Flavivirga eckloniae: one gene and its partner. The protein of the gene in region 1 interacts with the protein of each later gene in a pairwise test. Links are inferred from orthologs where the notes say so. Each region holds a gene or a part of one and is shown in the gene's direction. Other genes may lie near its edges. The genes, in order: C1H87_RS14765 and C1H87_RS09430.

Region 1 (3,139 bases):
AACCTTTTTCCTTCGATCGTTTTTTAAAAGCAGTTAACAAAGCAAAAGATAGAATAGAAATACCAGAAAACAATCAAGAAAACAGTAACGAGGAAACCATTTTTTTAAATGTAGATAAAACATTGCATAAACTTGTTTTGAGTTCTATAATGTATATAGAATCCGATCGAAATTATATAACCGTAGTAACCGAAACCCAAAAACTGTCCTATATAGATTCATTGAAAAACTGGATAGAAAAACTTTCCGACACCCAATTTATTCAAGTCCATAAATCTTATATTATAAATAGCAAATTTGTAGATAAGATCTCTGGAAATACCCTTTTTGTTAAGGCTCATAAAATACCTATTGGCAGAACATACAAACAGGAGCTTTTAAAGTTATTAGGCGTTTAAATTTTCAACAAATTATTTCAAATCATTTAATGTATAACCCCGGTGTAAGTCGGTAAGTTGCTATATTTACATGAGGTAACTATTGAAAATTGAGGCTATGACAATTAGGAAAGCTATAAAAGAAGATGTTTCAAAAATTGTAGAGCTATTAGCTCATGATGAGTTAGGCCGGAAAAGAGAAAATTTTCAAATACCTTTGCCTCCTGAATACATGGAGGCTTTTGAAGTAATCGATGCCGATGAAAATCAGGAATTAATGGTAGTAGAGGATGAAAAATCAGAAATTATCGGAACCATGCAACTTACATTTGTTCAATATATGTCTTATTGCGGTGGCTTGAGGGCTCAAATAGAATCTGTTCATTTAAAAGAAAGTCACAGAGGGATGGGGATTGGAAAAAAGATGTTTGAATGGACTATTAAAAGAGCGAAAAGCACATTTACTACAGTTAACTTCCGATAAAAAACGTCCTAGAGCTATTAAGTTTTATAATAACCTGGGGTTTGTGCCATCGCATGAAGGTATGAAAATGCATTTCGATTACAATTAATTGCTATTTAATAAGACTTTAAAATAAGATGTTCTATGCAACACACATCTAAACTCCCAAATGTAGGGACGACTATTTTTTCAACCATGAGCAAGTTGGCGAACGATCACCAAGCCATTAACCTATCGCAAGGATTCCCAGATTTTGGTGGTGACCAGAAATTAACCGATTTGGTCTGCAAAGCTATGAATTCCGGGTATAACCAATACGCGCCTATGGCAGGAAACTTAGAATTACGGGAAGCCATTGCTAAAAAAATAAACCTGTTATATGATACCGACTATCACCCTGAGAACGAAATAACTGTTACTGCGGGAGCAACCCAAGCTATTTTTACAATTATTACAACCTTTATAAATCCGGGTGATGAGGTTATTATCTTCAGACCGGCCTACGATAGTTACGAACCAGCCATTACGCTCAACGGCGGAAAAACAGTGTCCATCCAATTAAAAGCACCAAATTTTAGTGTAGATTGGGAAGAGGTAAAGTCGAAAGTGACTCATCGAACAAAAATGATTATTGTTAACACCCCACATAATCCTTCAGGCACTGTGTTTTCGAAGGAAGACATGATGCAATTAGAGGAAATTACTAATGATACTAATATTATTGTGTTAAGTGATGAGGTGTATGAGCATATGATTTTTGATGATGAAAAACACCAAAGCGCATGTTTGTTTCCAGGTTTAAAAGCCCGAAGCTTTGTAGTAGCTTCCTTTTGTAAAACATTCCATAATACAGGATGGCGAGTTGGCTATTGTTGTGCGCCAAAAACACTTATGGATGAGTTTATGAAAGTACATCAATTTAATGTGTTTTGTATCCATCATCCAACACAAAAAGGTATTGCCGATTATATGCAAGAGCCGAATCATTATTTAGGGTTGCCAGCCTTTTATCAGCAGAAAAGAGATTTATTTTTAAGCCTTATTAAAGATTCCCGATTTAAGTTTACAGCATCAAAGGGTACTTATTTTCAAGTGTTGGATTATTCGGAAATCACACAAGAATATGATCTTGATTTTGCAAAACGACTAACCATGGAATCTGGTATTGCATCTATTCCATTATCGGTTTTTAATAGTAACAATTTAGATAATAAAGTACTTCGATTTTGTTTTGCAAAAGAAGATGATACTTTAAAAAGAGCGGCAGATGTTTTGAATGGGATTTAAGTGACTTTTAATTGATATGTGGTCTAAAATCATATAACAATTTAAAAAAAAGGTCATGAAATTATTTGCAGTATTATTGTTTTTGGCGGCATCGTTAACCATACAAGCGCAAGAGGTTGTGTTTAATGGAGCTACTTATAAGGTTAAAGGAAAAACTATTTTAGAAAATAATGTAGACATAACAAGTAGGTTATCTGTTGAAGAAAAAATAGAAATTTTAGAGACTCTAAAAGAGCAGAAAGTTTTAGAAGCTGAACGTGTAAAGGCTGATAAAAACGCAAAAAAGGCAGAAAAAGCTTTTAAAAAGAAAGAAAAGGCACAATCTAATTTTGATAAAGCTAGTAGTAAATATAATAGGGCTGTGGCTAAATACGAAAGCTTAAAGAAAAGAGGTAGATTATCGCCAGTTAAAGAAATGAAATGGGTTGAAAAAGTTGAAAAACTAAAGTATAAAAGAGATAAATTTGAAGGTAAATTAAATAAATGCAAGATCAACTTAAAATAGCATTAATTCAATCGGATTTAATTTGGGAAAACCCAAAACAGAATCTTGAAAATTTTTCTGAAAAGATAAAAAACATTTCGGAAGCGGTTGATTTAATTGTGCTTCCGGAAATGTTTACAACAGGGTTTACCATGAATGCCGAAAATGTAGCAGAAACTATGGATGGAAATACTGTAGCATGGATGAAATCTACAGCATCACAGTTTAATACTGCCATGGTTGGGAGTTTTGTGGTTTTAGAGGATAATAATTATTACAACAGGTTACTTTTTGTAGAACCGTCTGGAACTATTCAGCACTATGATAAACGACATACTTTTACATTGGTAGGTGAGGATAAAGTTTATACGGCAGGCACTAAAAAACTGATTGTAGATTATAAAGGTTGGAAAATCTGTCCGTTAATTTGCTACGATTTACGTTTTCCCGTTTGGGCAAGAAACACGCAGGATTATGATGTGTTGTTATATGTTGCCAACTGGCCCAAACCAAGAGTATCTGCCTGGG
Region 2 (3,201 bases), 1.3 Mb from region 1 along the record:
AGACAATAATAAGCTAGAAGCTATTTGGACAATCATTCCAGTAATCGTTTTAGCAGGTTTGATTATTTACGGATTAAACACTTGGATTAACATAATGGGTGTTGATGAAAGTGACGATCCGCTAGTAGTTGAGTTATATGCGCAGCAGTTTAACTGGAAAGCCAGATACGCTGGAGCAGATAATACTTTAGGAAAAGCTAATGTACGTTTAATAGATATAGATCGTGCTAACATCTTAGGTTTAGATGAATCTGATCCTAATGCACAAGACGATGTAATAACTACAGAGCTACACTTACCAGTTGGAAAACCGGTATTATTCAAGATGCGTTCGCAAGATGTATTGCACTCAGCTTATATGCCTCATTTTAGAGCGCAAATGAACTGTGTACCGGGTATGATTACCCAATTTGGTTTCACGCCAACAGTTACAACTGCAGATATGAGGGAAACACCTCAAATGAAAGAGAAGGTTAATAGAATTAATGATATTAGAGTAGAAAATAGTAAACCACTATTAGCAAAAGGAGAAGAAGCTTTAGAGCCTTACACATTTGATTACTTGTTAATATGTAACAAAATTTGTGGAAAGTCTCATTACAACATGCAAATGAAAATAGTTGTAGAAACTCAAGAAGAATATGATGCTTGGATTAAAGAGCAGAAAGCATTCAAAAACTCTCTAATTAACTAACAAATTTAAAAGATAAAACGATATAAGATTATGTCAGCACACGCAGATACTCACGCACACGACGACCACGGACATCATCATAAAGAAACGTTTGTAACTAAATATATATTTAGTCAAGACCATAAAATGATTGCCAAGCAGTACCTTGTTACCGGTACAATAATGGGAGTTATAGGTGTTTTAATGTCTATGATGTTTCGTATGCAAATCGCATGGCCAGAAGAACCTAATGTATTGTTTGAAGCATTACTAGGTAAATGGGCGCCAGACGGTGTTATGGATGCAGATATATATTTAGCATTAGTAACCATTCATGGTACCATTATGGTATTCTTTGTACTAACAGCTGGTTTAAGTGGTACGTTTAGTAACTTATTAATACCGTTACAAATTGGAGCGCGTGATATGGCTTCAGGCTTTTTAAATATGGTATCGTACTGGTTATTCTTTTTATCGAGTGTAATCATGGTAATATCCCTATTTGTTGAAGCTGGACCAGCGGCAGCAGGTTGGACAATCTATCCACCGTTAAGTGCTTTACCAATGGCTCAAGGAGGTTCAGGTATGGGTATGACGTTATGGTTAGTTTCTATGGCCATATTCATCGCATCATCATTACTAGGATCGCTTAACTATATTGTTACGGTAATTAACTTACGTACAAAAGGAATGTCTATGACAAGACTTCCATTAACAATCTGGGCATTTTTTGTTACAGCTATAATTGGTGTGGTTTCATTCCCAGTATTATTATCAGCAGCCTTATTATTAATAATGGATAGAAGTTTTGGAACATCATTCTTCTTATCAGATATATTCATTCAAGGCGAAGTATTGCATTATCAAGGAGGTTCTCCGGTTCTATTCGAACACTTATTCTGGTTCTTAGGACACCCGGAAGTATATATTGTAATACTACCAGCAATGGGACTCGTTTCAGAGATTATGGCATCCAACTCGCGTAAACCAATTTTCGGTTACCGTGCGATGATTGCATCTATTCTAGCGATTGCATTTTTATCAACAATCGTTTGGGGTCACCACATGTTCGTATCAGGAATGAACCCATTCTTAGGATCTGTATTTACATTTACAACATTATTAATTGCAATACCATCAGCAGTAAAAGCATTTAACTGGATAACAACACTCTGGAAGGGTAACTTACAGATGAATCCAGCCATGCTATTCTCAATTGGTTTTGTATCAACATTTATAACAGGAGGTTTAACAGGAATTATTTTAGGAGATAGTGCCTTAGATATTAATGTACACGATACTTACTTTGTAGTGGCTCACTTCCACTTGGTAATGGGTATATCTGCATTATATGGTATGTTTGCAGGAATCTACCACTGGTATCCTAAAATGTACGGACGTATGCTAAATAAGAATTTAGGTTACATCCATTTCTGGATTACTGCAGTATGTGCTTATGGTGTATTCTTCCCAATGCACTTTATTGGTATGGCAGGACTACCACGTCGTTATTATACCAATAGTAACTTCCCATTATTTGATGATTTAGCTAACGTAAATGTTATCATTACCATATTTGCCTTAATAGGAGGTGTTGTACAAATCGTTTATTTATACAACTTCTTTGCTAGTATTTTCTTTGGAAAGAAAGCAACGAAAAACCCATGGAAATCTACAACATTAGAGTGGACAGCTCCAGTAGAGCATATGCATGGAAATTGGCCAGGTGAAATTCCACACGTGTATCGTTGGGCTTACGATTATAGTAAACCAGGACATGATGCCGATTTTGTGCCTCAAAATATCCCTTTAAAAGAAGGAGAAGAAGAATTACAGCACTAGTAGCTAGTACTACTTTCAACATATTAAATAAAGCCTTTCTAAAAATAGAAAGGCTTTATTTTTATAATTAATTGACATTCAGGATTATATTCACATCGGATTTTTAGCACAAAAAAGCGCTATAAACAGACATTTAAGTCTTAAAATACAATTTTTCAACACTCGTAAAGTCGCTAAAAGGTTGATTTCTTCGACGAAATACCAAAAAAATACAAAAAAGTCGACGAAATACAAAAAAATCCGTTAAATTGCGCATCGAATAAATTTGTATTTGATTTCAATTTAAGACAAATAGTGAAGATGATACAATTTTATTCAGAGCTATCAAGATATGAATAAAAATGATCAATTATGAAACTAGCACTAGTATTTAGAAATGTATTAAAGAATGCTTTCTATGTTTTGATGTTATGTTGTACATCATTATCAGTTTTTGCGCAATGCCCCGATATACCAGTTTCACCCCAAACTGTTTGTGATGCATCTGGACTTACTGTTAATGATTTAAATGTTTATGCAACAAATATAGTTAATGGTATTGCTTGGTATGATGTTCCAACTGGGGGAACCCCTTTAAGTGCAAACCAATTGGTTTTAGATGGGGCAACTTATTATGCCGATGATGATTCTGGTTCTTGTGGCACTAGACAATCTTTAACCGTAAATTTTGATGTAGCTCCTACAGG

What was found.
Region 2: the proteins of C1H87_RS14765 (region 1) and C1H87_RS09430 interact in binary tests that used the Escherichia coli proteins (3 or more experiments, as listed by UniProt). The link is inferred for Flavivirga eckloniae from one-to-one orthologs.

Annotation. Positions count from the first base shown.
Region 1 is NZ_CP025791.1:3,564,241-3,567,379, forward strand. Bases 261-3,055 are described here. They hold C1H87_RS14765 (methionine aminotransferase), read left to right. Parts: upstream 261-984; coding sequence 985-2,127; downstream 2,128-3,055. Other genes in these bases: C1H87_RS14755 (LytR/AlgR family response regulator transcription factor), read left to right, coding at 261-398; C1H87_RS14760 (GNAT family N-acetyltransferase), read left to right, coding at 496-861; C1H87_RS14770 (hypothetical protein), read left to right, coding at 2,183-2,632; C1H87_RS14775 (amidohydrolase), read left to right, coding at 2,611-3,055. Also shown: more of C1H87_RS14755, read left to right, coding at 1-260; more of C1H87_RS14775, read left to right, coding at 3,056-3,139. UniProt on the Escherichia coli protein: Shows aminotransferase activity with methionine and histidine as substrates, and to a lesser extent also with phenylalanine.
Region 2 is NZ_CP025791.1:2,300,095-2,303,295, reverse strand. Bases 263-3,119 are described here. They hold C1H87_RS09430 (cytochrome c oxidase subunit I), read left to right. Parts: upstream 263-724; coding sequence 725-2,515; downstream 2,516-3,119. Other genes in these bases: C1H87_RS09425 (gliding motility-associated C-terminal domain-containing protein), read left to right, coding at 2,867-3,119; C1H87_RS09435 (cytochrome c oxidase subunit II), read left to right, coding at 263-694. In the rest of the region: more of C1H87_RS09435, read left to right, coding at 1-262; more of C1H87_RS09425, read left to right, coding at 3,120-3,201. UniProt on the Escherichia coli protein: Cytochrome bo(3) ubiquinol oxidase is the terminal enzyme in the aerobic respiratory chain of E.coli that predominates when cells are grown at high aeration.